Regions from separate parts of the Paenibacillus sp. OAE614 genome, predicted to be linked through region 1. Evidence: riboswitches for the same ligand, from Rfam matches in the RefSeq annotation. Region 1 holds a riboswitch; each other region holds the start of a gene.
The links. A riboswitch is a leader RNA that binds a small molecule or an ion and turns the genes downstream of it on or off. The one in region 1 is predicted to bind thiamine pyrophosphate.
Positions count from the first base shown of each region.

Region 2: it holds a riboswitch for thiamine pyrophosphate, as region 1 does, so the genes downstream of both, ABIE48_RS23715 (ECF transporter S component) here and tenA (thiaminase II) in region 1, are expected to answer to the same signal.
Region 3: it holds a riboswitch for thiamine pyrophosphate, as region 1 does, so the genes downstream of both, ABIE48_RS29440 (ABC transporter substrate-binding protein) here and tenA (thiaminase II) in region 1, are expected to answer to the same signal.
Region 4: it holds a riboswitch for thiamine pyrophosphate, as region 1 does, so the genes downstream of both, thiE (thiamine phosphate synthase) here and tenA (thiaminase II) in region 1, are expected to answer to the same signal.

Region 1 covers NZ_JBEPOD010000001.1:2,511,842-2,519,539, reverse strand. The annotation lists gene thiD (bifunctional hydroxymethylpyrimidine kinase/phosphomethylpyrimidine kinase) at 1-540, opposite strand, end outside; gene thiM (hydroxyethylthiazole kinase) at 537-1,385, opposite strand; gene tenA (thiaminase II) at 1,382-2,080, opposite strand; TPP riboswitch at 2,220-2,324, opposite strand; gene ABIE48_RS11805 (YrdB family protein) at 2,459-2,785, opposite strand; gene ABIE48_RS11800 (class I SAM-dependent methyltransferase) at 2,890-3,612, opposite strand; gene ABIE48_RS11795 (hypothetical protein) at 3,963-4,085, opposite strand; gene ABIE48_RS11790 (serine hydrolase domain-containing protein) at 4,232-5,179, opposite strand; gene ABIE48_RS11785 (response regulator transcription factor) at 5,334-6,893, opposite strand; gene ABIE48_RS11780 (cache domain-containing sensor histidine kinase) at 6,871-7,698, opposite strand, start outside.
Region 2 covers NZ_JBEPOD010000001.1:5,130,598-5,138,295, forward strand. The annotation lists gene ABIE48_RS23700 (YheC/YheD family endospore coat-associated protein) at 1-809, shown strand, start outside; gene ABIE48_RS23705 (energy-coupling factor transporter transmembrane component T family protein) at 999-1,811, opposite strand; gene ABIE48_RS23710 (ABC transporter ATP-binding protein) at 1,808-3,418, opposite strand; gene ABIE48_RS23715 (ECF transporter S component) at 3,411-4,022, opposite strand; TPP riboswitch at 4,102-4,215, opposite strand; gene asd (archaetidylserine decarboxylase) at 4,496-5,290, shown strand; gene ABIE48_RS23725 (SDR family oxidoreductase) at 5,309-6,166, opposite strand; gene ABIE48_RS23730 (phosphotransferase enzyme family protein) at 6,192-7,187, opposite strand; gene ABIE48_RS23735 (hypothetical protein) at 7,421-7,543, opposite strand; gene ABIE48_RS23740 (AraC family transcriptional regulator) at 7,635-7,698, opposite strand, start outside.
Region 3 covers NZ_JBEPOD010000001.1:6,399,651-6,407,348, forward strand. The annotation lists gene ABIE48_RS29410 (bifunctional 2',3'-cyclic-nucleotide 2'-phosphodiesterase/3'-nucleotidase) at 1-457, opposite strand, end outside; gene ABIE48_RS29415 (pyridoxamine 5'-phosphate oxidase family protein) at 699-1,118, opposite strand; gene ABIE48_RS29420 (MFS transporter) at 1,259-2,566, shown strand; gene ABIE48_RS29425 (MBL fold metallo-hydrolase) at 2,717-3,457, shown strand; gene ABIE48_RS29430 (CGNR zinc finger domain-containing protein) at 3,471-4,073, shown strand; gene ABIE48_RS29435 (VOC family protein) at 4,609-4,995, shown strand; TPP riboswitch at 5,070-5,182, shown strand; gene ABIE48_RS29440 (ABC transporter substrate-binding protein) at 5,400-6,452, shown strand; gene ABIE48_RS29445 (thiamine-binding protein) at 6,507-6,800, shown strand; gene ABIE48_RS29450 (ABC transporter permease) at 6,797-7,555, shown strand; gene ABIE48_RS29455 (ABC transporter ATP-binding protein) at 7,586-7,698, shown strand, end outside.
Region 4 covers NZ_JBEPOD010000001.1:700,077-707,774, forward strand. The annotation lists gene ABIE48_RS03655 (tetratricopeptide repeat protein) at 1-171, shown strand, start outside; gene ABIE48_RS03660 (DUF1266 domain-containing protein) at 187-906, shown strand; gene ABIE48_RS03665 (riboflavin biosynthesis intermediates N-glycosidase) at 993-1,547, shown strand; gene yhbH (sporulation protein YhbH) at 1,825-2,982, opposite strand; TPP riboswitch at 3,221-3,330, shown strand; gene thiE (thiamine phosphate synthase) at 3,474-4,121, shown strand; gene thiS (sulfur carrier protein ThiS) at 4,105-4,302, shown strand; gene ABIE48_RS03685 (thiazole synthase) at 4,311-5,090, shown strand; gene thiO (glycine oxidase ThiO) at 5,117-6,262, shown strand; gene ABIE48_RS03695 (S-layer homology domain-containing protein) at 6,833-7,698, shown strand, end outside.

The DNA of each region.
Region 1 (7,698 bases):
TTCGTCATGTCCGCCCTTGATCACAACCATCTCCGGACCGTAAGCCGCGATGCGGTAGGCCGCCTCGCAGCGTTCCTCCATCGACCGGATCGCCATCCCCGCGAGCACTTCCGCCTCCGGAATGTTGGGCGTGACGACAGCTGCCAGCGGCAGCAGCTGGTTCTTCAGCGCATCTACCGCGTCCTGCTGCAGCAGCCGTGCGCCGCCTTTGGCGACCATAACCGGGTCGACGACCACGTTCCTCCAACCAAATGCGGCAATGCGTCCTGCGACAGCCTCTATAATATCCGCGCTGAACAGCATACCGGTTTTTACCGCATCCACGCCGAGGTCGGTGCCCACGGCATCCATTTGTTCGGCTGCCGCAGCCGCGGGAAGCGGATATACGCCTTGTACCCCGAGTGTGTTTTGAACTGTAATGGCTGTAATCGCGGACATACCGAATACGCCAAGCTCCTGGAACGTTTTGATATCCGCCTGGATGCCTGCCCCGCCGCCGCTGTCAGAACCGGCTACCGTCAAAGCTTTCGGGATGCTCATTGTACAAATCCCCTTCCTGCCGACTCCAGAAGAGCCGTAATGGTTCCTTCCTCCAAAGGATGCCGGTCCATTACAGACAACGCGTCGAGGAAAGCGATTTGGAAGCTTCCCGGCCCCTCAATGCCGGCCCACTCAAAAGCCCGAACGGCCGCTTCACCGTAGTACGCCAAGGCGGCCGCGCCAGCGGACAGCAGATCGGATTCGACCGCTCCAAAAGCGGCGATCACCGATGTCAGCAAGCAGCCGGTCCCGGTGACTTGGGTCAGCATCGGATGTCCGCCCCGGATCAAGTATCCTCTCGTTCCGTCGGTGATCACATCTTCTTGCCCGGTAATGGCGACGAGAGTCCCCAGACGGTGCGCCGCCCGTGCCGCCAAGTCTGCGGGAGCGGACTCCCCGGCTTCACCTGCGTCGACGCCTTTAATCGCGCCGGATTCACCAATGAGATAGGCAACCTCCGCTGCGTTGCCCCGAACCAGCGACACGCGCACCTCGCGCAAAATTCGCAGCGCAGCCTCCGTGCGAAATGCGGTCGCTCCCGCGCCGACGGGGTCCAGGAACACCGGAACGCCATGATCATTTGCCGATCGGCCGGCGATGATCGCCGCTTCCACCAATTCGCTGTTCAGCGTTCCGAGATTCAGGACGACGGCTTGGGCGACCCGAGCCATATCGGCCACCTCCTCTTTGGCATAGGCCATAACCGGAGAGGCGCCAAGGGCAAGCAGGCCGTTGGCCGTAAAGTTGGTCACGACCACATTCGTCATGTTGTGAATGAGCGGACGCTGCTCTTTTATCCGTAAAGGAAGCTGGATAAGTCCGGACGGGAACATATCGGCGGTCATCGTTCCACCCCTTCCGCTGCAGCCAGGGAAACCGGCCAATCCTCAAGCGTAAACGCCATATCCCAGAACATGTACTCCAGCTGACAGCTGGTCAGAAAATGCTCCATCAGCCGTTTTTTTCTTGCGGGAGCCAGGCCTTCCACCCATTCGTCGAGCAGCCGCCGCAGCTGTACCGTTACGCCGCTTTCACGGTCTCCGTAAAAGTGCATCCATTCATAAAACGGATGGGATTTCTCCGGTTGGACTTCCTCCAGCAGACGTTGGCCGATTTCCGTATAGGTCCACGGGCAAGGTAACAGCGCAGCTACAATATCCTCAAGTCCCCCCTCATGGGCGACGTTCAGCATATGCCGGATGTAATGATTAGCCGATGGAGCCAGCGGATAGCCTTGCAGTTCCTCATATGCAACACCGGCGACATCACAAAAGTTTTGGTGGGGATGCGTTTCGCTGTTCAAAATAAACGAAATCTGTTCGTTAAAAAGCGCGGTCGTCTGCCGGCAATCGCATCGGGATATGGCAATGCCATAGATCCTGATGTAGGCATTCAGGTATTCAAAATCCTGCTTCACATAGTGAATCAGCTGCTCCTTGGACAAGGTACCTTCCGCAATCCCCCGTACAAACGGATGCTTTAAGATCGCTTGATAAATGGGATCTGCCGCATGTCTCAATTCTTCGGTAAACCGGGCCATGATAATGCACCTCCATTAATTTTGACGAAAATCGCATGTTCGAGCGCGGGGAAGCCAACACAAAAAAGCCGCCCCGAAATGGAGCGGCCGCTATTTGCAGTGTCATCCTGAATGTATCTCATCAAGAAAGTTGCGTATGTAATGGCCTGCTCCACTTCCCTCCGCCGGTATTAACCGGATCAGGTTCAAAGGGTCCAAGCGATCACTTGTCTCAGCTGCCTCCGCAGCTCCCCTAGTGGATTTTCGTATGATATTTTACAAGTTCATGATTAAATGTAGCTCCGTTTGCCGGTGTTGTCAAACAAAAAAAGCTGCTGGCGGGATACCGGGAAAAAGCTTGTCGATCGCTTATGCGGATCTCCTTCCACCTTCAAGTGTTTATCTTTTCAACGCGTAAGAAAGGATCATCTCGACGATGACGACAGCAGCATAAATGACAGCGGCCGTTCGATAACCCGATCCGTACAGCGCAGCCGCGGCCAGACCGAATACGATCAGCTGCAGTACAGCCCGGACGGGAAGCGTCACCGGGAAGGTCGCTTTCGGTGCGACATACATTCCCCAAAAAACAGCAACTACGACCGGCGAACCTATTCCTGCCACGATACGGATCCACAAGGCGGTATCCAGTTTAAATCCCCACAGGCAAAAGGCTGCCAGTGCACACAGCTCCATTAGAAAAAAAATAAGGTCGATCACAATCATTGCCAAACCCTCCGTTTTGGGCCGGTCAGGGCCTTTGGAATGAAGCCATTCTCAGAAAAATTATGCCGATTGTTTATTTGCTTACCTCGGCGACTCTTCCCCTCTCACTCCGGCTTGTGTGCTTTCACAATTAAAAAATGCGGGTGATGCAGAATCCGCTGGTAGAAGTCGGCCGACTCCGGCAGCCGCTCCAGAAACTCGGGAACCGGCCTTGGTTCGACAAGCCGGTCCAGTACAAACCAGCTTGACGTCATATTGACGATTTCCTGCAGGGGTCTACGGAAGAACGTCACTTCAACGCTGCCTGCCTCTTTCTTCGTCCACCGGTCTACAAGCAGCTCCCGTACAAAATAATCCGGTCTCTTAAAAACGGTAAAGTCCATAAACGGATGATGCACCGAAAACAATAACGTTCCTCCAGGCTTCAATACCCGCTGAAACTCACGGAACAAAGGATCCCAGTCTTCGATGTAATGCAGCGTTAGCGAACTGAGAATCAAGTCGAACTTTTCGGCTCCGTATGGCAGCGGTTCATTTAGATCATGAACTTGAATCTCCGCTTGACTGCCAACTCTCCGTTTGGCCGCCTCCACCATATCGGGGCTGAAATCGATCGCCGATACCGATGCCCCCCGGGAAACGAACTGCTCGGTATACCATCCTGCGGCGCAGCCTGCATCAAGGACATGAAGTCCGGACATATCCGTTGGCAGCAGCTCCAGCATGGCCGGACGCTCGTAGTATGCGTTGGCGCCGCTGTCCGAATCGGTATGCAGTTCATAGTCCTTGGCGAGCTTGGTATAAGCCTCGAGCACCCTCTCTTTCATGCAACCACCTCCGTAGACTCTATTCTCCACCATATTATACCAACCAACAGAAAGGTTGGATATAAATAAACCAGCTTTATGTAAGCTGTGCAGAACTTAGTTGCGGCAGGATGCGTTATAAATGACAAGAACAAGTTTGAAGGCGGGGAATGTCTTTGTTAAAAAGCGTTTCTTTTTGGCTCACGTTATGTATGATCCTGACCTGCATACTGGACGCCTCCGGACAGGGCTTTGCCAACATCATACTGATCCGGCTAAATCCCTTGCTTGAAACCTTGCTGCATGACCCAGTGTATTCGGGCTGGCTGTCCGATAAACACGCTTTCGTAACGAACAGTTACTTTATCCCCTTACGGTTCCCAGCGTATCTTCTCTCCATCGTCATGGCAGTCATCATCGGTGCGGCGGTTGATCTCCTCATTTACGGGATGAAGCGTGGATTGGCTCGCCGTGGCCTCCGAGGTCGACATCATGATCCCTAAATCCTGGTTTGAATGCTTAGCATCACGAATCCTCATTGCTCGTCCAGTAACGGTAAAAGGCTGCCTCTCGGCAGCCTTTTACGCTTGATTTATTTGCTTTCAGCTGGTTTCACGCCCTGAAGGGCAATGGCCTTTAGCTACAGGACGACTGTAGAACCGGCCTGCTTCAGACATTGCAGGAGGGCGTTATTGAAAAGATTCTGGTCGTCTTCATAACGGCTCGTATACTTGTTGAGCATTCTGACACCCACGGCCTGATGCTCCGGGTAGACAACCACATGGCATCCTGCCGCTCCGGTAGCGTAGAACCAATCCGAGCGATGATACCACCCCAGTATACGGCGATTCGGATTCATCGCTTTCAACTCGTCGCTGAGACGATAGAATGCCGCAGAAATCAGCTGACGACCTCCCGCGCTTCCCCGTTTCAAATGCAGGTACCCCCACTTGGCCAAATCCCTAGTGCTCGTATACATGTTTCTTTCATGCCCTTCATGGGATTCCAGACGAACCGTAGCATAGGCTGGATTCGTTGCATAGGCTGGATTCGTTGCATAGTCGCAGACAAGACTGGCTGTTGGCGCGGTAGCCCATATGGTTTCCTTGCAGCTGAGCGGCTTTAAAACGCGCTCTTCCAGAAACGCCGCAATAGACTTCCCTGACAAGGCTCTCACTACCTGCCCTTGAATCCCTTCCCTTTCCCATTGCATATCATGAAAAAATTTAGGGCCGGAAGCAGTCGCCAAATCGCATAATGTCAGCTGCCCCAAATCTTCACCGGGGTAATCGCTCAACACTTCTGCAACAGGGGTGGAGATCGGTACTCCGTTGTCCAGCGCCGCCATAGCCATTGCACAGGAGATATACGTTTTTCGGGTGGAGTAAATGTTGAACATGGAGGACTTCGTAACGGGAACCGCTCCTCCTTTATGATGATGAAATCCATGATATTGCTCATAGACGATCCTGTCGTTATGTATGACCAGAACGGATGAAGCTGACGCACCGTAATCGGTGCGTGCCTTTCGGACGACTTCATCCAATGGCTCATATGCTGCTTGGTTAGGAACGCTGTCCAGATTCACATACACTCCTCCTAAAGATAATCATGATAGGAATATATGTTCGCCGACATCGTCTAATTTCCCTGCTGCCCGTTACCTTTTTTATTCGCCTCGTTTTCCGGTTTTCAAACCAACACATAAAAGAAAGCCAGGAGCCGTCTAACCGGCCCTTTGTTCACCTCCGCCTTAGCGCCTCCTGCTGCGAGCGGTATTCGAGCGGCGCAACGCCCTCCATTTCCTTAAAGACCTTGGTAAAATGCTTCACGTTCTCAAACCCGGCCCGCTCGCTGATTTCGTACACTTTCAGGTCCGTGCTGCCGAGCAGTTCCTTGGCCTTACGGATCCGCAGCTTCCGCAAGTAGCTCACGAACGTCTCCCCCGTATACTCCTTGAAAGCTTGGCTGAAATACGAATAATTCAATGAGACATGATTGGACACGACAGCCATATTCAAGTTTTCATGAAAATGCTCCTCGATATAGACGATGGCCCGCTGAATCTCGCTCTGGTCAAAATGCATCGACCGCATCCGTTTCACATAATCGCTCAGCAGGAAGAGCAGGCTCTCCAAACTATGGAAATAATCATGAAAATGGTTGAAGTTGTACAGATTCCCCACCTGCTTGTGAAGTTTTAAAATGTCGACGGATTCCTCGCCATAGGTTTGAAACACCTGATCGAATACATGCTCGTTAAAAGCATGGCTGATCCCTTCCAGATACCCGATATCATATTGAAGAATCGTTCGGATATCGAAAATATGCTGCAGCAGCCGGCTCAGCTCGGCATCCCGATCCAATCCGAGCAGATTGGCCGTCTTCCGGATGTCTTCCAGCGGGATGCGGTAATCCGTCCGTTTGCCGGACAGTTCAGTGCTCCGAATGAGTCCCGGCATGTTTTGGAACAAAAAGTACTTCAACGCCCGGCCGGCCTGCTGGTAAGCTTTCTTCACCTCCCCTGCTCCCGCCATCCGTTCGCTGATGCCGGCCCGGATGGCGCTGGACGACTGGCGGATGATTTCCTCTCCCAGCCGGTTGAACGGAGCAGCGGTGTCAGTAAACATCACGAGTTTGCCGTCTTTGTCGTAAAAACGGATATAACGTTCACTCGGCAGCCAGCCGATCATCTGGTCAACATAAGTGGTGAATTCGTCCCAGCCGGCTTCCCGGTAGCGTTCCGGAACGAGGACCAGCGCGGCGTATCCGCCCGTATCCAGCCAATCCAGTCCCGCCTGAAGGACCACATCCCGAATGGCGTGCTCGTCCATGCCTTCCTGTAAAAACAAATACTGCAGCCGGCTCACCGCATAATTTTCCTTCAACGCCTTCGTTCCGCGCAGCTGATCGGCAATTTCCCCCTTGCGGATGCGCTCTTCGTCAAGGCGCCGCAGCGTCCGGAACAGCTCGTCACGAACGATCGGCTTCAGCAAGTATTCCTTCACATTGCAGCGGATCGCCGCTTTGGCATACTGGAAGTCGTCATGACCGCTTAGAATAACCAGATCCGGCCGCGCCTCCTGATCCTGTATACGGTTAATAAGCTCAATTCCGTCCATCACCGGCATACGGATGTCGGTAATGACCAAGTCCATTTCCGTCTCGTCCATGACTTGAAGCGCCTGCTCCCCATTCGCGGCAAAGTACAGTGCGTAGTCGTCGCCGAACTCGCGGCGAATCATCGCTTTCAGGCCATCCCGGATATTTTTCTCATCATCAACGATTAGCAGATTGCACATGGGCAGGCACACCTCCCGCTAGAATTAGATAAGGCAGCGTCATCGTGACTCGCGTAAAACTTCCTTCGGCGCTCTCCACCCGGATTCCGTGCGACTTCCCGTAAAACATGACGATACGCTGATCGACATTTCGCAATCCGATGCCGCTGCTTTCCCCGTCGTTCAGCTCCTTCCGCATTTGCTGATAATCCGCGTCTTCCAGCCGGATCATCAGGTTGATCTTCTTCAGTTTGGATTCGGGAATCCCGTCGCCATTGTCACAAACCTCGATAATGATGCTGTCCCCAGATACATAAGCATGTATAGCGATTTCCAGCTTTTCGCCCTCGGAACGGGAACCCATCCCATGCTTAACGGCGTTTTCGACGATGGGCTGGAGCGACATCTTCAGCACTTCCTGTTCCATATGGACCGGAGGAACGTTGATGTTCAGCACCAGATTGTTGTCGTAGCGTATGTTCATGATGGCGATGTAGTTTTGGATATGCTCCAGTTCATCCCTCAGACGCACATGGTTGCTGGTCCACTGCAGGTTGTAGCGCATCATACGTCCGAGTGAGGTAAGCGCATCAGATATCGTGTATTGGCCCTCAATTTCGGCAAGCATCTTTAAGTTTTCGAGAGTATTGTACAGAAAATGGGAGTCAATCTGGTTTTTGAGCGACTTCAGCTCCGCTTCCTTGGTTGCCGCCTGGCGGTTCACCGCCTCGACGATCAGCTCATTCATCCGTTTGAGCATCTGACGGAAATGATGCGCTAATTCTCCGATCTCATCCATGCTCGTGATGTCAATTTCGAAATTAAA
Region 2 (7,698 bases), 2.6 Mb from region 1:
GCGGATATATGATATTCAACGCCAACAATCGGTACGGGAAAGATGAAATTCATCACTTGCTCGAAAGTAACCCGCTGCTTTCGCAGCATCTTCCCGATACGACGATCGCCGCCCCTTCCTCTGTCCAGGAAATGATGCGGCGATATCGTGATCTGATATTAAAGCCTTGCGTCGGCAGCGTCGGCAGAGGAATTATGCGCCTTCACGCCCACGGCCAGCATTGGTATCTTACTTATGCCCGAACCGGGCGATCCCTGGGATGGACGACGGTTCGCTTGAATAGACAACAACTTCCGGGCATCCTGCTGCGCCGGATCTCCCAGGCGCCCTTTCTTGTCCAGGAACGCATCGCACTGGCGGAATATAAACAGCGGCCTTATGACCTTCGCGTCTCCATCCAGCGAGGCATCAGCGGCAGCTGGAGCCTGACGGGAATGTACGCCAAAGTCGCCGCATCCCGAATGTTCGTCTCCAATGTCGCTCAAGGCGGCAAGGCCTTCCCGGCCGAACGAATTCTGGCCGAAAGCCTGCCGGGGTTATCTGCGGACAGAATATCGGATAGCGTACATCAGCTCGCCTTCGGCGTGGCCCGGCAGCTGGAGCAGCATTTGCCTTTTGCGGCGGACCTTGGCCTGGATATCGGCGTCACCAAGGGCGGCAAGCCGTATTTTATTGAATGCAACGGACGGGATCAGCGTTACGGCTTCCGAAACGCCAATATGCCCCAGTATTGGAAAAAAACATATCGTGAGCCCATGGCCTATGCCCGGTACCTGGTAAATCGGCAGCACGCCGGCACAGGACTTTGAGCCGGATCTCGGGTTAGTCTGTCATAAAGTGTGCAAACCTCCGGAAATCCGATAAAGCAGGTAAAAACGCAGAACGGGAAACCGGGAAAACAACGGATGCCGGACAAAAAGATGCTTAAACGAAAGACCGAAAATGTGTCATGCCGCTTTTCCGGTTTTTTCTGCATCGGCTAATAGCTATTATACGGCTTAACCTTGTCCATGGTACCTGACATCTTCGATGCCGAACCAGGGAAGGGCAGCGGCCGCATAGTACGCCGCCGCTAGGGCAATGACGAACATGAGAACCGCCAGCCCGTCATACCTGCTGAAAGCCGACGGATAATAGTACGTTCTGCGCCCCGACCCGCTGAACTGCTTCGCTCCCATCGCCACAGCTACGCGGTGCGCCCGGCGGATGCTCTGCGACAGCAGCGGCACCGCATACAGCCGGACATGCTGAAGGAGGCCACTCGGCCCCCGGCCTGTCCGTACGCCGCGGATCCGCAGCGCCTGCCTGCGGATGAGAAACTCCTCCCATACGATGGACAGCAGCCGGATCGACGCCATGAAGCTGTAAGCGAATTTGGGGGGAAGGCGAAAATTTTGCATCAGCGAATAGAACAGCTTGACGGACGGCGTGGTCATGACGAAGAGCAGTCCTTCTGCCGCAAAAGCAATCGCCCGGAATCCCAGGTGCAGCCCGCGGTAGAAGCTTTCCTCGGATACGCGGAACAGCCCCCACTGCCACCAGACGTGATCCCCTTTCCCGAATAGGATCATCGTCAGGGATGAAGAGACGAATACGAGGCTGAAGGAGAGAACGAGCAGCGCCACCTTCCATGCCGGATAACCGCTGAGCAGAAACAGGAGGGCGATGTAGACCGCTGCCTGATAGACGGCAAAATCAATGCTTCGCGTCTGAATCGTAACGATAAACAACATGATCAGCACGGCGAGCTTCAGCGAGGGATTCGCCCGGTGCAGCCAGGTATGACGGCTCGGAGTCAAAAACCGGTTCATCCGCTCACCTCCTCCTGCGCATCCGAAGCTGCGCCATCTCCTTCAAGCCTCCGCCTCCCGGGCTTTATCGCCGTCAGGCTTCCGCCTTGGATTTCCCATACCTGGGTAGCGGCCAGCTCAGCGATTTCTCGCTCATGCGTCACCATAACGATCGCCGTGCCGCTGCGGCGAAGCGCTTCGCAGTATTCCAGGATGGCAAAGGCGTTGCGGGCATCCTGCCCGAACGTCGGTTCATCCAGCAGCAGCACCGCCTGACGGCGCACCGCCGCGGTGGCAACGCTCAGCCTGCGTTTCTGTCCGGTCGAGAGCTGATACGGGTGCCGGTTCTCCAAGCCGTGCAAATGAAACGTCTTAAGGCAGTCTTCGGCTTTACGCTCCACCTCAGCCCGCGACATACCGCCCTGCATGTGAAGGGAATAGGCCGTCTCCTCCAGTACTGTCTGGGCAACAAACTGAAACTCCGGGTTCTGAAACACGAACCCGATCCGGTCCGAAGGGCAGGTCCGCTTCCTGCCCCTTCCCTGCAGCAGCCTGCCTTCCAGCACGTAGCTGCCGGCTGTCGGAAGAAGCTGCATCAGGCTCAGCAGCAAGGAGCTTTTCCCCGCCCCGTTAGGACCGACAACGGCGACAAAATCGCCGGCATATACCTCCGCCTCTTCCACCATGATCGCCGGCGCATCTCCGCGGAGACCGACAAACCCCCGCAAGGAGAGGACCGGCGCCGCCAAGTCCGCGCCTTGCTGCGGGGATTGCACTAGGCCGCTGTTCCATGTATCCCGGTGACGGATATAATCCTCCCAAACGCCGGGATACCAAATGCCATTTTCCTGAAGGGTCCGGCGGTACGCCGTGAAGATTTCTGCCGGCTTGCCGTCGGCCAGAATGCTTCCGTCCGGCGCGAACAGAACGATCCGGTCGACCCAGTTCACGATTTCTTCGATCCGGTGCTCGACGATCAGCACGGTCCGTCCGGCCGATACACCGCGAACCGCCTCCCAAATTTGCTGTCTCCCCTCGGGGTCCAGCAGCGCCGAGGGCTCATCCAGCAGGAGCACTTCCGGTTCCAGCAGAAGGACCGAAGCGAGCGCGAGCCGCTGCTTCATCCCAAGGGACAGCCGTTCAATCGGAGTGTGCAGCTCTTCGAGGTCCAGGCCGACCCGCCCGAGCGCCTCCCGCATCCGCGGCACCATATCCTCCCTGGCTACTTGGCGGTTCTCCAGCACAAACGCCAGCTCCTCATCGACATACGGCATGCAGAACTGGGTATCCGGGTCCTGAAATACATACCCGCACGAGCGGGGCTTCCGGATGTCCGCATATTTGAGCGGAACGTCGATGACCGCCGGAATCAACCCGCCGAGCACCTGCAGCAGCGTCGATTTCCCGCATCCGCTTGGGCCGAGCAGAAGCACCTTTTCCCCGGCTGGCACGGACAGGGAAACATCCTTGAACACGAACGCCTTCTCACCCGGAAACTTCAGGCGCAGGTCCGTTACCGAAACGGCAATTTGCCCGCTCCCTTGATCCGCCCTTTGATCCGCTCCTTGACCCGTCTCATCCACCGCCGGATGCTGCATCGTCGCGGCTCCCCGGTTAGCCTCAGTCATGATCGAGCGCTTCATAATCCTTGGCTGTCACCGGCCGGAGCAGCTGGGTTACTCCGGTTGCTTCCAAAGCTTTGGTCAGGGCATACGCCAGGTACCCTGCGAGTACCGCCGAGCTGATTAACCGCATCACGTACTTGAACACGATCATCCATGTCGTATAGTCCGTGACGTAGCCGTAGTACACATCCACCAGGAATGATCCCAATCCCGAAGCCATACCGGCCAGCGCCGCTACCCCCATGGAGAATTTGCGGTAACGGAACAGGGCGAAGATCAGCTCCGCGGCAAGACCTTGCGCCACGCCGTAAATCGCCAGCTGAAGGCCCCATTCACTGCCGAACAGAATTTCTACGTGAGCCGCGGCAACCTCGGCCAGGAGGGCTACGCCGGGCTTGCGGATCAGCAGCGCGGCAAGTGTCGAAGCGAGGAACCACATGCCGTACAACAGCTCATCCGCTTGGAAAAACAGCGGCTTGAACAAGTCGTTCACCGAACCCCAAAAATGGTACACCACCCCGATCACGAGGGATAGCAGAATCGTCACGAGCAGGTCGCTGAGCTTCAGCCCCTTCGGCCGATCCATCTGCATCGTACTGCTGTTCATTTGACAACATCCTTTCTTTTTCCAAAATTGGGCAATAAAAAAACCCCCTGGATAAGCGAGGGAGATCGTCAAATAAGCCCATAAAAGGACTTGAATTCTCTACGCTGGCATTATCCAGATCAGATTCCCGGTCAGCAGCGGTTCATTAGCTGCACTCTCAGCCCGATTCGCTCGAGCTCCCGTATTCCCATATGTACACAGATGAACGCAAGGCGCGGCATCGCCGCCTCCTGGTCCCGGAGCCATCGCCGTCCAAAGCGATGAGATGCTTGGGTTCGATTCCGTGTAACAGGCACCTCGCCTCGATGAGTCGGCTCGGGCCCGTATTGATTCCAAAATACATGATCCTCGAAGGATTGGCAATACCATTTTTCTCCGGGGCGGTTTCCAGCATTTGTTGCATATTGATTTGATAGCCGTTCTATGTCAATATATTCAGAGTGCTACAGGCACGTATGGAAGGGAGATTAGGCATGACAAAGAAATTACTGCGGCTCATGACAGAGCTCTCCTCGCGAAAGTGGCTCTCTTCCATGATGGGACGCTTCTCGCACAGCCGGCTCAGCAGAGGGGTCATCCCTACGTTTATCAAAAGCTATCAGATCCCGGCGCATGAAGCGGAGAAAGAAATCTATGAATACCGCACGCTCAACGAATTTTTTTCACGGCGGCTGAAGCCCGGCATGCGTCCAATTCACGAAGGCGAGCACGTACTCACGAGCCCCGTCGACGCCAAGATCACCGCAATGGGTGAAATCACCTCAGGCACGATTCTGAACGTGAAAGGGCAGGATTATTCGGTGGCGGAGCTGCTTAATTTCTCTCCCCACCTGGAGTTATATAAACATGGCTATGTCTTTGTGCTGTACCTCAGCCCTACCGACTATCACCGGATCCACTCTCCCATCACAGGCGTGAAGGTGGAGAGCGAGCATATCAAGGGACGATGCTACCCGGTCAATGATTTTGGCATGACCCAGATGAAATCCGTGCTGTGCCGCAATGAGAGGCTGATAACGTATATCAAGGGAGCCCTGGGAGAAGTCGCGGTCGTCAAAGTCGGCGCCATGAATGTCAGCAGCATCCGCTACGACGACGAAACCGCCAATTCCTGGCGTAACGGCGATCCGCTCGCCTATTTTGAGTTCGGTTCGACCGTCGTGCTGCTGATCCAGGACGGCGCGTTCACCCCGCGGACAGACCTCCGGACCGGAGATCATGTCCGCATGGGCCAGCTGCTCGGTCAGCTGCACCCGCATAAAGGCTGAACCGGAAGCGAATCCGGCTCAGCCTTTTTTGCTTAGGAGCGCGAGCATAATCCGCTGAAACCACCGGTCCGGAAGCAGCTGCTTGGCCTTAATCGTCCAGCGTGTGCCAACAGGCAGCGCATAGCGGAATGCAGGTTTATTCATACGCGCGATTCTCGCGATCAGCCGGGCCACATCGGCCGGATCGCCGCGCTGGTCGGCGTTGTCACGGGAAAAGGCCATCACCTGGCTCAGCATCCGCTCGTAGGGTGACCGCTCGGCGGCGCTCATCTGCGCAAATCCTTTGTCCCATATGGCCGTTCCGTACGAACCCGGCTCCACCACCACGACATCGACGCCGAATGGTCGCATTTCCAGGGCAAGACATTCGCTAAATCCCTCTACAGCAAACTTTGACGAGACATAGGGACCAAAGCCGGGAAACCCGACAGCCCCGCTGACGCTGCTGATCTGAATGATTGTTCCCTGATGGGCCTCCCTCATCGCGGGAAGAACGGCCTGGGTGACCGCAACCATCCCGAAGAAATTCGTTTCCAGCTGCGCCTTCCACACGTCCATCGGAATCTCCTCGATCATTCCTCCGTATGCGGTGCCTGCATTGTTCACAAGCACGTCAATGCGTCCGTGGGATTTCAGGATGCCCGATACGGCCTCAAGCACCTGTCCCCCGTCCGTCACATCTAGCCTAACCACGTGAATATGCTGTCTGACCCCCGCCGTCTGCGCAGCGTCCATCAGCTCCCCGCTCGCTTCCGGCCTTCGCATGCCGGCAAAAACCGTGTAACCGGAGGCAGCCAGCTCCACGCTGGCCAGCAGCCCAAAGCCGCTGGAACCGCCCGTGACCAGCGCGACCGGCCGCTCATCATGTCCTCCCAATTGCGCTCCACTCCCCGTTCAGATGTTATTTCGCCGGAAACAAAAACGGCTCTTCCGCCAAGTAGCTGCGGATCGCGGACAGAATATACCCCTTCTGTTCCTTCAGCGACGGAATTTCCTGCGGATTGCCGGCGTGAAACGCCTGATTCTCCAGGACCGCCTGCAGGAAAAAGGTTTCCAGCATGGACACGCTCTCCTTCGGAAGAAGTCGCATGCTTTCGTACCCGTCCAGCAGCATGCTCCGCTGTGCCGGGTACAGACCGATGAGCGCCTGCGCCAAGTCGTATGCATAATAACCGAACCCGCAGCGGCCAAAATCGATAGGGCAAGGTTCCCCGTCCTTGAATACAACGTTCCCTTCGTGGAGATCCGCATGGATCATACCGTACCGGGAAGGGCCCGGAGGCCATGCGGCGATCCGCCCTTTGATTAGGTCCGCCGCTTGTACATAAAGCTCCCATTCATCGGAACTCAGAAAGGCGCGGTGCCGCCGTTCCAGCCGCTGCATATCTTCTGTCAGGCTCGCAGCCCCCCATTCGGGTCTGACGAACCCTTCCGGCGGAACAAAGCTCTGCGCAGCCTGATGGAGCCTGGCCATAAGCACGCCCATCCGGTACACCTGCCTGTCATCGAGGCCGCCCTCCGCCTGCTCCCCTTCGATCCAGCGCAGCAGCGTCACCGGCCAGCCCTGGCTCCGGTCCGCCTCGCAAATCGCCACGGTATTCCCTTCCTGGTCCGCTACGCCCTCCGGAACCGGCAGGCCTTGGGAAGAAAGCCAATTCAGCCACATCATTTCCGAACGGATGGCCGGTACGTCGGCCGACACCGGATGGATCCGCAGCAAAAATTTACCGCCTGACCGCGCGCTCACCCGGTACGTAATATGGTCTGAAATTTGAACAAATTCCGCTTGTTCCTCCTTAATGCCAAACTTCTCCAGGGCGGACATCAGCACCTGCTCCGCCTGAACCAGCAGGAGGCGCAGGCTGTCCTCCGAATTTGCTCCGAATGCTTCATTCATTTCGCTATCCTCCATCCTCTGCTTAACACCTTGCTCCCACAGCATACCATAAGCCGGCAGGCCGGGGGAGAGCGCAACCAAGAACTGCGTTCTCCGCGTAACCGGTACTATAGGCAATTCCAATCTAATGATGCGCGTACAAAAAAGCAGCGGCGGGCTGGCATCCCGCGCTGCTCTTAGACATCATTTATATCATGTGTGATGAAGTTCATAAAAAAGGTTAACGAGTGGGGTTAAAACCATACGTCGCTCATGATGCTGACCGGTCTGAACCGGCGCATCCGGTTACGGCAGTTCCCCCGCGCCGCCGCAGCTGCGGCATACCCGTCACGCCTGCGAATCCGCCGTCTGCTCATCCGATGCTTTCCTCCCTTCGTTTATTCGGTGCATTTGCAAGCTTGAAGCTTATTACCCGAAAGGGGAAGACCGCGAAACAGCAGGAAACAATTACCGGATTTCGGACGGATTCTTGCCCGTATACTGCTTGAATTGCCGGCTGAAGAAAAAAATG
Region 3 (7,698 bases), 3.9 Mb from region 1:
TGGCTCCTTCTTCCGACAGTTTAAGGAAGTCCAGGCCATAGTTGAATTCATGGTTGCCGACACCGCCAGCATCGTAATCCATCAGGTCCATCGCTTTGTAAACCGGGTGCACTTCGCCCTCTTTAAGCGGTTTCACTTTGGCCACGTAGTCGCCAAGCGGATTCCCTTGGATCAAGTCCCCGTTATCGAACAGCAGGCTGTTCTTCGCTTCGTTTCTGGCTGCCTTAATCAGGCTGGCCGTCTTGGCAAACCCGTATTCGTCAGTGGGCTTGTCCGCATAGTAGTCATAGTTGACCATGTTCACGTGCAAATCGGATGTTTCCATGATCCGCAGCTTCACCTTGGATCCGTTGCTGCTGCTGTCCGCAAATACCGGCACCATTGGAACGGCGAGCACGTTGATCGCAACGGCTGCGGCGGTGATGCCTTTGAGGACTTTTTTACGGGACTTCGACATGTTACCCCTCCTAATAGATGTACATCGAGTACGGTGGGCAGAACAAATTTAACCCCTTTATTTAACTAACCATTGTTAAATTAAGTTCTGTCTACAAGAGTAGTTTATATCGATATAACCTATGAAATAAAGACAAATACATCCAATTCCCAAAAAATAATGCCCGAGAACAAGGTCTCGAGCATCAGGGCGTATCACGGATCTATGAAAATGGTTCCAATTGCTTATGGACACAGTAAATCTATTCGATCCATTCGTGCTTTTCCCCGTCTTTTCCCGTATATTCTACACGGACAGGCGTAATTTCAAGCAGGACGTAATCCGGATCATCGGGACCGGTAAATCGCTTCTTGAATTCTTCCTTCCAGATCTGCTTACGCAGGGAATCTTCTGCCGTTACTTTGCAGGTTCCTTCAATCTCCACAACCTCCCGCGATCCCCCGATTTCATAGCCCAGCAGCAGGGAAACGTGAGGGTTTTCCTCCAGTTCCTCGACTTTATGTGTCTTGCGGTCGGTGACCAGATGGATGCTGAGGCCCTGATTATATAAAGCCATATACCGCTGCTTCGGCCGGTTACCTTCCACCGTGGCAAATGAGCAAAACTGATTGTGATCCAGTATTTTGGCCAGATTTTGTTCCAGAATGATTTTTGCTTCCATCTCTAGATGATCCGCTCCTTTCAGCTTCATGTTGTCCATGGGCCGCGGCGCGGCCCGTACCCATAGTGTACCCTGACCGGTATAGGATGAACCTTGGAACACGTCAACTTTTATCCAAGAATAGGCATGACGTGCCCTGAATACCTTGTTATGATGGAGATACCGGCCGTCATCCGGCTTGTCCGCACCAAGAATTTAATACTGTAAAGGAGTTCCTCATGAAACGACTCATTTGGATAGGATGTCTATCCTATTTTCTGATCGGCCTGGCTCATGTCGTGCTGGGATCGGTCCTTCCCGTGCTGCTGGAGCATTATCACCGCGAATACAGCGAAGGCGGGACGCTGATCTTTACCCAGTTCGCCGGTTTTCTGGCCGGTGTGCTCGTATCCCCGTGGCTGAACCGCCGTTTTGGTAAAAGGGGCGGGCTGCTGATCGCCATCGGCCTGCTTACGGCCGCCGAGCTGGTCTATACCCTGCTGCCGCCTTGGGAATGGCTGTACGCCATTGCCGTGTGCGCAGGCTTTGGTTTCGGCATGATTGAAGCGGTGATCGGGACCATTATTATTGCGGCGATTACTGATAAAACCGCTGTGGCGATGAGCCGCCTGGAGGTCTTTTTCGGGGTCGGGGCCATGGTCATGCCGCTAATCGCAAGCGGATTCATTACGGAAGGATGGTGGAGGTTTTCGTTCCTCGTGATTTCGCTGATCGCCCTCGTCACGCTGCTGTTCTGGTCGAAGGCCTCCTTCGGTGAAATCGATGCCGTGCTGAGCGCCAAAGGATCTGCCGCTTCCGTATCCGGTCAAGAGCAATCCGCGGCCAAACGCTTCCCTTATCAAGGCGGAGCCTTCGGCATTCTCGTCCTCTTTATCGTATTCTTCTTTCTGTACGTCGGAACCGAGATGAGCCTGGCCAACTTTATGCCCGCCATCCTGATTGAGAAAATGGGCATGAAGGAAGCCGCCGCGGCGCTCTGCGTCACCTGCTTCTGGATCGCGATGTCCGTCGGCCGGATCTTTGCCGGCGTCGTCGCCGAAAAGATTCATTACCGGGTCTACGTGCTGTTCAGCTGCCTCATCACCCTGGTGCTGCTGATCGTGTTCCCGCTGATGGGCCAGGTATGGTCGGCTTTCGCGATCATCCTGCTGCTCGGGCTGTTCATGTCGGGGATCTTTTCGATTGCGCTCGTATTTGCGAGCAAGCTGCTGCAGGGCAGCGAAGAATCGACACCCAGCATTTTGATCGCCTCCGGCGGCGTCGGCGGAGCCATCCTGCCGCTTATCATGGGCTGGAGCCTGGACCATCTGGAAGTGAACCAGTCGGCTTGGATGCTCGCGGTGTTCACCGCCGGCATGGTCGTGCTCAGCTTTGCGGCCTTCCAGCTGCAGCGGCGGAAGCTTGTTCACCAGAGCGGACTGCAAGGGTCGTCAGGTGCAGGAAAATAAGCCATTCAAATTAAAAGCGGGCCAGCCGGTCCGCTTTTTTTATTTTCGTATAACCTTTAAAAATATATTTACAGGTTATAAAAATGCGGTTATACTCCAATTATAACTTGTAATACAAATTTTAGAGGTTATACAAAGGAGATGGATGACATGGAACTTCAAAAGCTTCCCTGGGCAGGCATTCGAGTGACGGCAGGAGCCACATCGGTGGTCATTGACCCGCTTTATCATTTTCCGGAAAGATACGGCCAGTCTCACGAACCGCTCTTCCCGCTTAACGAATACGGCCCGGCAGATGCGGTGCTGATCACCCATGAGCATACGGATCACTTTGATCCCCAGGCCATCATCGATGCCTACGGGGCTGACATTCCCGTGTACCTCCCGCAGGAGAGCGTCCTCCTTGCCGAAAATAGCGGCCTCAACCGCGTAATCGGTGCTTCCGTCGGCGATGCCTTCCAAATCGGTGCGCTGAGCGCAGCCGCCACGTACTCCGTCGACGGGGTCGGAGACGTGCAGATCGCCTGGGCGCTGAGCGACGGCGAGCACCGCCTGCTCCACTGCGGAGATACGCTGTGGCACGGCTACTGGTGGAAGATTGCCGCGGCCCACGGCCCATTCGATGCGGTATGCCTGCCGGTGAACGGTGCCGTTCTGGAACGTCCTGATCGTCAGCCGCCCAGCGGCATGCCGATTACGCTGCTTCCGGAACAAGCGGCGGCGGCCGCACGCGTTCTCGGGACCAAACGGCTGGTGCCGATCCACCATACCGCCATCCACCATCCGCCTGTATACCTGCAGACTCCCGATTGGCAAAATCGCCTGCGGGCTGCAGTTGGTGATACAATGGACATAGCATTCCTGAACACAAAGGAAACGATTACTCTATAAAGGATGACGCATCATGGATAAATCCCCTTCCCGCAATGTGCTGGGAGGCGCCCTGTGGATCAATCTCGCCAATACGGTGCGTATGCGGGAGCACCGGGTCACGGATATGCTGGAGGAGCCAGGTTATTTAGACGAATGGCTCCACGATAATGAATTGCACGGCTTGAACAATACCGCAGGGGCAGCTTCAGCTGTGACGCGGGAAGACCTGCTGCCCGAACTGCTCCGTCTGCGCGGCGTGTGCCGGCTCGTCCTAGAAGACCTGGACCATGGTGGCACCTTGTCGGATGAGGCATTCGCCGCCATGGAGGCCGAAGCTTCGCGGTTAGACGTGGCGCTTCGGGCTGAGCGGGATGCGCAGGGCACCCCCCTTCTCATCACCTACGGGCAAACCGCCGTCCAAGGCGTGCTGTACCCCATCGTCCGCTCCCTGTTCGAGACGCTGGCAAGCGTATCTTCGGACCGCATCCGGATCTGCGAGCATGACGACTGCATCCTGCACTTTGTGGACACCTCCAAGAGCGGCAAGCGGCGCTGGTGCAGCATGGACACTTGCGGCAACCGCCATAAGGCGGCCGAATTTTATGCGAAGAAGAAGCAGCAGCGCAGGAACTAAAAAAAGCCTGGGATCGTCTGATGGACATCCCGGGCTTTTTTTAGTGGTTCTATTTCTTTGCTGACTGCCCTTCATTTATATGGCGGACACTCAGCAGTTTAGCTCCTTTGTCCAACGACTTGTATGAGTATGTCGATAGGTACGTTCTTCCGACCTCTAACAAGTTCCATGTGTTTTCATTATCGACTTTAATTTTAACTGGTCCTTCTTCTTTACTATGGGTTTTCTCGGCGACAATCCAATATGTCGAACCAATGAGCTGCTTATCGAGTATCGTTATGTCCCCTCCGCCATACGTTGGCCCGGTACATGCTGTCAACATACACATGAAAAGCCATGCTGCAATTATTTTTTTCAGGACCCTCTCCCCCGTTCCTGACTATTTCAATACCTAACGATGCCACCAAACAGTCTATAATTTATAAACAATGATATTTACATAAAGTTGCCTTACAACTCGGATTTAAATGCTATAATGGCCTTAATTTAGGGCAAACCCATTACTTATAAGTACTATGAAAAGGAGCTCATACATATGGCTAATAAACGTTTGGATCATGTCGGCATCGTCGTACGGGATTTGGAGTCAACCATCCGATTTTATACCGAGATCGTGGGCCTGGAGCTGAAAGGCCGGCTGACGCACACCAACGGCGTGTTCCAGCTGGCGTTTCTCGGCTTCGGGGGCAGTAACGAGACGGAAATCGAGCTCATTCAAGGCTACAGCTACGACCTGCCGGCCGAAGGCACGGTGCACCATTTTGCGATCCATGTCGACGATATTCAGAAGGAATTCGAGCGGATTCAGGCGCTCGACGGCGTGGAGCTGATCGATCAGGAAATCGTGACCCTGCCGAACGGATACCAATATTTCTTTATCTATGGTCCGGAAAAAGAATGGATCGAATTTTTCCAGAGATAATCTGGAATCGGGCGAATGTCTGGACACCCCCATGGGGATGGACTATAATATGGGAGGAAAACAACCCGAAAACCTTATAGAATCCGGGGTGCTGGAATTGGCCGGCTGAGATTGTATCCCTTTAAGATACTGACCCTTTTAACCTGATCTGGGTAATGCCAGCGTAGGAAACCGTTTGCCACGGCATACAAGCCGTGCTGATCTTGCGCATATGAAGCGTCCCGTTTACGGGGCGCTTTTTTCATTCATACTAGTGAAAAACGGGATTACGCCTTGCGAATGCTTATGATTCAGTCACTCAGATCGGCTTACGATTCTAAATATAACGGGGAGAGGGGATCACCGGTCGATGCTTCTACAGAGAGAATATAGAACGGCCGGATATCGAAGGAGAGAGAAAAGCCATGAAGAACAAATCGATCGGCTTGCTGCTGCTGGTCTGCATGCTCGTACTGGCGCTTGCCGGATGCGGCGGCAGCCAGAACAATACGGGCGGCGGAGAAGGAACATCCGCTTCCGACACCACGGCAGGCCAGGACAACACCGCAGCGAAGCCGCTGAAGGACGTCAAAGTCGTCCTCGACTGGACGCCCAACACGAATCATACCGGACTCTACGTCGCCAAAGATCTGGGCTACTATAAAGAGGAAGGATTGAATGTCGAAATCGCGCAGCCGGGCTCCACGGGCGCCGACGCCATGGTCGCTTCCGGCAAAGTGCCTTTCGGCGTAAGCTATCAGGAGAGCGTGACCCAGGCCCGCACGCAGGGCGTGCCGCTCGTCTCGATTGCGGCGGTCATCCAGCACAACACGTCGGGCTTTGCCGCGCCGGTCGACCGGGGAATCAAGACGCCGAAAAATTTTGAAGGTAAAACCTACGGCGGCTGGGGCTCCCCTGTGGAAGAAGCCGTTATGGGCTCCATCATGGAGATCGACAAGGCGGACGTGAAGAAGGTGAAAATCGTCAACATCGGCGACGCCGATTATTTTACCGCCGTGAAGCGGGACATCGATTTCGCCTGGATCTTCTACGGCTGGACCGGTATCGAGGCGAAGCTGCGCGGCGAGCCGCTGGACATGCTGTATGTCAAAGATTATTCCGAGAAGCTGGACTACTACACGCCGGTTCTCGTAACGAACGAGAAGCAGATCAAGGACGACCCTGAGCTGGTTAAAGCGTTTATGCGCGCGACCGCCAAAGGCTACCAATACGCGATCGACAAGCCGGAAGCAGCCGCTAACCTGCTGCTGAAGGACGTGCCGGACCTCGATAAGCAGCTGGTGATCGAAAGCCAGAAATGGTTAAGTCCTAAATATCAGGACGACGCAGCCCGCTGGGGCGAGCAGAAGGAACAAATCTGGAAGGGCTATTCCGACTGGATGTACGAGCACAAGCTGCTGGACAAGCCTCTGGACGTAAAGAGCGCGTACACGAACGACTTTTTGCCGGAACAGTAAGCCGCATCTAACCTAAAATACATGTAATCTTATCAAGAGAGGAAGTAGATTCGCATGGCCAATACGCTGTTAAGCATTCAGGTAATCCCGAAGACGCCGGGCAACGAAGATTCTTACGCCTACGTCGACCGCGCCATTGAGGTCATTCAGCAGTCCGGCGTGAAACATGAGGTTCATCCGCTGGAAACGACGATGGAGGGCGAGCTGGAGGAGCTGCTGGACGTCGTGCGCAAAATGCATGAAGCTCTGGTTGCCGCAGGCAGCCCAAGTATCATCTCCCAGGTCAAAATCGCCCATAATCCCGGCGGAATCAGCATGGACAAACTGACGGAGAAGTACCGTCCATGAGAAGCTGGTGGAAAAACGTATGGCCGCCCCTCGTGGCGGTCATCTTCTTTTTGCTCGTGTGGCAGCTGCTGACCTCCCTGTTCCATATTGAACAATGGATTTTGCCTGCGCCGAGCGACATCGCCCGGGAAGCCGCGGCCGCTTCCGGCGGCTTGTGGGAGCATGTGTGGGCCACGCTGAAGCTGACCGTATTCGGCTTCGCCATCGGAACCGCCATCGGGTTGGTCATCGCACTGATTCTGCATTTGATTCCGTTTTTGAAGCAGGCGCTGTATCCGCTGCTCATTCTAAGCCAAAATATCCCGACCATCGCCCTCGCCCCCCTGCTGATGATCTGGTTCGGCTTCGGCCTCCTGCCCAAGCTGATCGTCATCACGCTCGTCTGCTTTTTCCCGGTGGCGGTCGCCGCCCTGGGCGGCTTGAAGCAGACCGATCCCGTCATGATGAACTACATGCGCATGGTCGGGGCGGGCAAAGGCCAAATCTTCGCCAAGCTGGAGCTGCCCCACGCGCTCCCTTCCATCTTCTCCGGCATTAAAATCGCCGCCACCTACAGTGTCATGGGTGCGATTATCGCCGAGTGGCTGGGGGCCGACAAGGGCATCGGCTATTATATGATGCTGCAAAAATCGGGCTACCGCACCGACCGCATGTTCGTGGCGATCATGATCATCGTCGTGCTGAGCCTGCTGATGTTCGGGCTGATTGCGCTGCTCGAAAAATGGTTCGTCCGCTGGAAGCCGAAGCAGGGCTAGCGGGCCTGGCCGGAAAGGAGAAATACCGTGATGAATAAAAAAACCGCGCCCGCGCTGGAGATCGTCTCCGTCAGCAAAAGCTTCAAAGAGAAGCGCCGGACGCTGCCGGTACTCAGCGACATCTCGCTGACCGTGGGCCAAGG
Region 4 (7,698 bases), 1.8 Mb from region 1:
ATTATATTCGACGGTTTTTTATTTCTTCGGTTAACTTGGCTTTATATTTTTGTGTATATCGTGCTGCAGTTGTTTTTTGACGTGCCCGTTATCGTCACGGGGGTGTTCGTGGCCATTCTGCTGTGGTATTTATACAGAACATTAAGAGCACACCGGGTGCTATCAACCTAGAGGATGGAGGACGACATGCGCAGCGATTACAAGAAGAAGCAAATCAAACAGCTGGAGCTGTACTTCCGCAGTCTCTCCAGCGTATGCATCGACAGCGTGCTGGCTTATTATTATGTGCCGTACGAGTTTTTGAAATTTGAGCGTTACCTCGGGAACCGGGTTTTGAAAAAGGGGCTGCGGCTCTGGGACATCAAGGACGCCGAGTCCTTAAAGACCCGGATTCGCTGGCTGCTGGAGGACGGGAACCGTGACGATTATAATGCCCTGCACGTCGAACTGTCGGCGATGCCGGAACAGGCACGGCAAAACTGGATGGAGGCGTCCAAAGATCATCCGGAATATGCCCGGATGAGCGTAGTTCAGACGTTTCTGCCACAGCTGCCCGCCGGAGAAATAGCCGCCTTCGGGGGCGGATGGGCGATTTTCTTGAGCCGGGTTGGGCTCGCTTACGGATATTTGACGAAGGAAGAGGCTTGGGCCATCAAATTGGAAGCGGCCGGGTATGTGCAGCAGCATTACCGCAGCTGGGAAGAGTATTTAATCGCATTTATGGCCGCCAGCCGCTTTTGGAAACCGGAGGAGCAGTTTGCAAATGTAGTCTATATCATGACTCGCGGACAGACGCTTCTGGGGATGGGGACCTTCGCTTCCCGGAAGGCGCCATGGGATATTCCGCTTGAGCCTGGAGGCGAACGAGCAGCGTACCGCAAGGGATCGGCCAGCCTGGATGCCTGAGGCGGTGATCAACGGGCATGCGGGTCACAGGCCTTAAGATTGTAGGGCTTAAGTACACGGGATGCTCTTATAAAGGGGGAAATTGGATGTATACCTTGGAAGAACTCCGAAAGGCATTCCGGAAAGGGGCCAAGCTGAAATATGTTTTTTTCTGGGGGCACCAGCCCGCGGCGGATGGATCTATTACGAAGAGCTGCTTCAGCCAGTGGTGGGAAGCGAAGTTTACCGTGGACGGCGTGGAATATGCAAGTGCCGAGCATTATATGATGGCCGAGAAAGCCAGACTGTTCGGTGACGAAGAGATCAGGGAGCAGATTCTCGCAGCCAAGCATCCGAAGCAGGCTAAAGATCTGGGGCGGAAGGTGAGAGGAATCGATCCGGCCGTATGGGACCGGGACGGGTACTCCATTGTGGTCCGAGGAAACGAAGCGAAGTTTTCCCAAAACGACGATTTGAAGCAATTTCTGCTGGGCACCGGGCAGCGGGTGCTGGTAGAGGCGAGTCCGGTGGATTCGATCTGGGGCGTGGGGTTGGCCGCGGACGACGAGGCAGTCCTTAACCCGCTGCTGTGGAAAGGGAAGAACCTGCTTGGCTTTGCCTTGATGGAGGTTCGGGACCGTCTGCAGGCGGAAGAAGCCTAGCGGAAGTACGAAACATGCACGTCGTGCATGCGGGGCCTAGCGGGAGTGAAGAACTTGGCAGCAGTAAGGAGCACGCTGGCAATGAGGAGCATGCCGTCGGTGAGGAGTCTGGCAGGAGTCAGGATCAGTCGACAGTGGGAAAAAGGCCGCAAATCGAGGGTCATGCTATATAGAGGTCACCCGGCCATGCAAAAAGGTCGTTGTCGGTTACTCAGCGTAACGGGACAACGACCTTTTTATATGCCATAATTTTGCGTTCCAGAGACGGTCCTTCGGTTTAGGTCAATGCGCCTTCCTGCTTTTTAAAGAACGTACGCAGCGCCTGGTAGACCTCGCCCTTTTCCTTGATGACGTAATACATGAACTGGTCGAGCTTGATATTTCGGTACGCGGACATCAGCGTGCTGCTCCGGTTGTACTGGTTGACTTCTCCATAGCCGAACATGTTGCTGACTTTGAGCAGCTCGCCGATCAGCCGCACGCAGCGTTCGTTATCGGAAGTCAAGTTGTCGCCGTCCGAGAAATGGAACGGATAAATATTGTACTTGGCGGGCGGGTAGCGCCGGTCGATGATTTCCAGCGCTTTCTGGTAGGCGGACGAGCAGATCGTGCCCCCGCTTTCGCCCCGGGTAAAGAAATCCTCTTCGGTGACTTCTTTGGCCTCCGTATGGTGAGCCACAAAGACGATGTCGACCTTTTCGTATTGGCGGCGCAGGAAGCGGGTCATCCAGAAGAAGAAGCTGCGTGCACAGTATTTCTCAAACGTGCCCATCGACCCGGACGTATCCATCATCGCAATGATGACCGCGCTGGAATGGGGAACGACGACATCCTCCCACGTTTTGTAACGCAGATCGTCGGGGCTGATATGGTGAATTCCCGGCTTGCCGCTGGTGGCGTTGCGCCGCAGATTTTCCAGGATCGTCCGCTTCTTGTCGATGTTGGACTGCATGCCTTTTTTGCGGATGTCGTTGAACGTGATCGATTCGGTTTCGACTTCCTGCTGCTCTTTCGGTTTCATATTCGGCAGCTCCAGCTGGTCGAACAGCATGTTCTCCAAGTCCTCGAGGCTGATCTCGGCTTCCATAATGTCCTGGCCAGGCTGGTCGCCGGCTTTTTCGCCTTGACCCGGCTTTTGCACCGGATCCCTGCCCAGCACGTCTCCCACCTGGCTGTCGCCGTCTCCCTGGCCGACATGCTTTTGCTTCTGGTAGTTATAAATGAAACGGTATTCATCGAGGCTCCGGATGGGTACCTTGATGATTTGCTTACCGTCCGACATCACGATGTTTTCTTCTGTGATCAGGTCGGGCAGGTTCTGCTTGATGATTTCCTTAACCTTCTCCTGATGGCGGACCTGATCCTGGTACCCTTTCCGGTGCAGTGACCAGTCCTCCTTGGACACCACAAACAGCGAATGATCGTCTGATGGCATGTTCAGGCACCTCCCATGTTCCCATACTCAGCACAAACTTTGGCTTGTTAAACATTTATATTCACGGGCGGGGACGATATGTGATGACGCAAGAGATAAAATAAGAAGTTTGCCGCACCCAAATATATGAAATTTTGCGAGAATCGCTCCTATGGATGAGATAGGTGTTCCGATGCCGGTGATCTCACTCTGGCTATTGCCAAAAGTCAGCAGTTTGGGCTATAGTGGTTGTGAAATTAAATAGGAATGCGGGTGCTGGATGAAGTCCGGCTGAGATGGCAGCCTTATGCTGCGGACCGTTAATCTGATCCAGGTAATGCTGGCGTAGAGAATATCATTCGAATTGCGGTGCCATTCGTGTATTTCTCGAATGGTTTTTTTGTGTTAACCGGGTAAGAGGGCGCTTTCGCAAGATGAGGGCTTACCCTTCGCGATGATAGAAGCCGGCATGAAATGGAGGGAAAGGCAAAGGGAAGAGAGGAGAAGCAGTCATGGTCGATTTTCGTCTGTATGCGATTACCGGCGAGACGTTCCATCCGGGACGCCGGCTGGTGGACGTGATGGAGCAAGCCATTAGGGGAGGCGCGGACATCGTTCAATTCCGCGACAAAACAAGCGGAAGGGAAGAGCTGCTGCGCAAGGCGGCGGAGCTGCGGGAGCTGACCCGCCGCTACGGTGTCCCTTTTATCGTGAACGATCACGTTGATATTGCGATGGAGGTGGACGCGGACGGAATTCACCTCGGTCAAGGCGATATGCCGATCGCGGAAGCCAGGAAGCTTGTCGGCTCCAAGATCATCGGCATATCCACCCATGCGATTTCGGAAGCTCAGCTCGCCGAAGCGGAAGGGGCGGATTATATCGGCGTTGGGCCAATCTATGCGACGGCTACGAAAGCCGATGTGGTGGATCCGGTCGGCCTCTCGTATATTCGGGAAGTCGCCGGGGCCATCCAGATCCCGTTTGTGGCGATTGGCGGCATCAAGCTGGGCAACGTGGACGAAGTGATCCGGGCCGGTGCGAGCCGCGTCTGCGCGGTGAGCGAAATCGTCGGCAGCCCTGACCCGGAAGCGGTATGCCGGGCGTTCATTCACAAGCTTGAAGGTAGAGGAGGAGCAGCGGATGGAACTGGTCATTAACGGAACAAAGCGGGAGCTGGCGGCCGAGACGGTAGCCGATGTCCTCCGCCTGCTGGGGCTGTCCGGCAGGCCGGTCATGGTGGAAGCGGACGGACAGGTGCTGAAGATCGAGCAGTGGGAGACGACTCCGGTTGTACCTGGAATGAAGCTGGAGCTGGTCCATTTCGTAGCGGGAGGTTGAGGGGGAAAATGAGCAGAGATAATTGGCAGGTTGGCGGACAGGAACTGTCGTCGCGGTTGTTTTTGGGGACCGGGCTGTTCCCCGATCCATATGTGCAGATGGAGGCGATCAAGGCTTCGGGGACCGAGGTGCTGACGTTCGCTATCCGCCGGATCCATCTCGATTCGGTGGAGGATGACTCGATTCTGCAGCATGTGGAGCCCCAGAAATACATCTATCTTCCCAACACCTCCGGGGCGACAACGGCTGATGAGGCTGTCCGGATTGCCCGCCTGGCGCGGGCTTCGGGACTCAGCGACTGGGTTAAGGTGGAGATTAGCGCCAATAAGCGCACGCTCCTGCCCGATCCGATAGAAACGTTAAAAGCAACGGAAATATTGGTCAAGGAAGGATTTACGGTACTGCCGTATATCTCCGACGATCCGGTGATCTGCAAAAAGCTGGAGGAGGCCGGGGCAGCCGCGGTTATGCCCGGCGCAGCGCCTATCGGGACCGGCCTCGGCATTCTGAATCCGTACCATCTCGGATTGATCGTGGAAGAGCTGTCGGTCCCTGTCATCGTAGATGCGGGGCTGGGGACGGCCAGCGACGTGGCGCTCGCGATGGAGCTGGGAGTCTCCGGCATTCTGATGAATACCCCGGTGGCCAAAGCCAAAGATCCCGTGATGATGGCCCGGTCGATGAGGCTGGCGGTTGAGGCCGGGCGTTTGGCTTACTTGTCCGGGCGGATTCCGAAGAAGAAATATGCTTCGGCCAGCAGCGGCCTGGAATCGCTCGTCATCGAATAAAAAAGGATGGACAGGGGGCTGTAACGATGAGCGGAGACATCATCGTCATGGGAGGCGGCATTATCGGATTATCCTGCGCGCTGGAGCTGCGCCGCCGCGGCCTGAACGTCACGCTGCTCGAAAAGGGTCCCTGCGGCGGGCAGGCCTCCGGTGCGGCGGCAGGAATGCTCGCTCCGTATTCGGAGAACGTAGAGTCCCCGGACGAGTTCTTCCGGTTGTGCCGCGAGAGCTTGTCGCTGTATCCGCAGTGGCAGCAGGCGGTGAAGGACATCTCCGGCGTCTCCTTCGAATATGCCGAAACCGGCAGTTTGTACGTCGCGAGGCATGAGGCGGATTTGCTGGCGCTGGAGAGCCGGCTGGAATGGCAGCGGAGCTGGGGTTCCGGTGGCGAAATATTAACGGGGAGCGCGCTGTTCGATGCCGAGCCGGGACTGACCCGCGAGGCAGTTGCCGCCCTGCGGACACCGGTGGAGAGCCATGTGTATGCCCCGGATTTGACGGAAGCGGTCAAGCGGGCCTGCCTGGCCTCCGGCGTGCAGATTCATGAGCATCTTGGCCGGATCGAGCTGGCTGAATGGCGCGAGCGGGTTGCACTGAGGGCGCAGAGTGGCGAGCAGTTTGAAGCGGACCAGCTGCTGATCAGCACCGGTGCGTGGGTACAGGAGATGTCGGAATCCCTCGGTATCCGGATTCCTGTACATCCGATCCGGGGGCAAATTTGCGCCTACGCTTGGAACGAGGGGCGCGAGCCGCTTCGGCATCTGGTGTTCACCAGCCAGGGGTACCTGGTCCAAAAAGCAAACGGAACGCTCGTGTGCGGCGCTTCGGAGGATATCGCCGGGTTCGACACGTCCGTCACGGACAAAGGGATCCGGCGGCTGACGGAGTGGAACAAGCAAGTGCTGCCTGTTCTTGGTGAGGTGCAGCCGTTTCACCGCTGGGCGGGACTGCGCCCGGCAGTGCTGGACGGCCGGCCGCTGATCGGGCGGCTGGACGATGCCGGCCATGTTTTTGTGGCCGCGGGTCATTACCGCAACGGCATCCTGCTCAGCCCGGTCACGGCGACGCTGATCGCCGATAGCGTAGAGGGCAAACCGCTGCCGGAGTGGTGTGGAGCGTTCCGGCCGAACCGGTTCGGTGAGGTGCAGGCGGGTGCTTTTTCGGGGAAATAAAGGATTGACGTCGTTAAAACATTGCTTGTTCTAGCTGATAAAAGTACGGACAATATAAAGTTATTCGTTTGGCATGAAGCCATGGCAAAGCAGGAATGCATCCCTGCTTTGTTTTTTTGTGTCGGGCGTCGCAAAAGCTATTTGCAGCACGTGCATCTTATATATCCATTAAACCCATATAATTGAAGTGATGATGTATAGTGACAATTAATGACAAATTTTGCGAAAATCCTGTAGTATACTGCAAGTAGTCCTATGCTAAATAGGAAAGAAGTTTCACAGGAATACATAAGGAGGTGTGGCTGCTTAGGGCCACGCGTGGGCAAGCAGTCCCGTCGGTTAAGAAAACATATTTTTTAGCAAGAGAGTTTAGAGCAACAAAAGAAGCAAGAATTCAGTTGGTATCAGATTGTCTGGAACAGTCAGGAAGTCAGGAGGTTACCTGGTAGTCAGTAAGTTAGATGGTACCTGGGTATCGGAAACAGTCAGAAAGTTAGAAGGGATCAGGGAAGTTAAGAGATTTAGTAAATGCAAAGCATCATATTTTAGGAGAACAGGAGCGGAAGAAGTATGTTCAAAGCGATGTTGATGACCATTTTTGCCGGGGCGATGATTCTTGGAACGGCAGGAGCAATCGAGCAGCCGGTGCCGGCCGCAGCGGCGGCGGCCTTTAAGGATGTGCCGGCGTCCCACTGGGCGTATCAGGCCATTAACGATGCGGTGTCCAAAGGTTACCTCAAAGGAGACGGCAGCGGAAAATTCAGACCGAACGACCCGGTTACACGGGCTGAGTTTGCGGCAATTCTGGCCAGGGTGTCGACGAACGAAAACGCTGGCGGAGCAGCGGCATTTTCCGATTTGGCCGGGCACTGGAGCGAAAAGGAAGTGAGCGAGGCAGCGGGGAAGGGCTTTTTCAGTCCGGCCGATTATGCAAACGGCTTTAAACCCGGCACTCCGCTGACGCGGGTGGAAATGGCGAAGTGGATGGCCTCGGGACTGGCGGCCCGCGACGGAGAGTACAAGCAGGCGATCGAGGACACGAAGGACACCATCGTTCCGGTGACGGAGTATTACAAAGGCGGCTTGAACAAGGCCGACTACCCGTATGTGTCGGTCATGCTGGGAACGGGGCTGATGTCCGGGTACCCGGACGACAGCTTCGGCGGCGGCAAAACGACCACGCGCGCGGAGGTAGCGGTGATTATTCAGCGTTACGAGACGACGCAGACGAAGGCGCCAAGCGCTTTTAAAGGGTTGAATGAAATGCGGGAAGTGGGGACGACGGGGACGAATCTCCGGACGGTGATCCCGGCGTATCAGTATACGGAGGGGCATGATTTAAAATCAATTCTTGGGAAAAGCTCGAGCCTAAGGAATGGAGAAGGTAAAGTTAAAGTCTATCATTATATTTTTATGAGTGGTTTGAGTGCAGAACA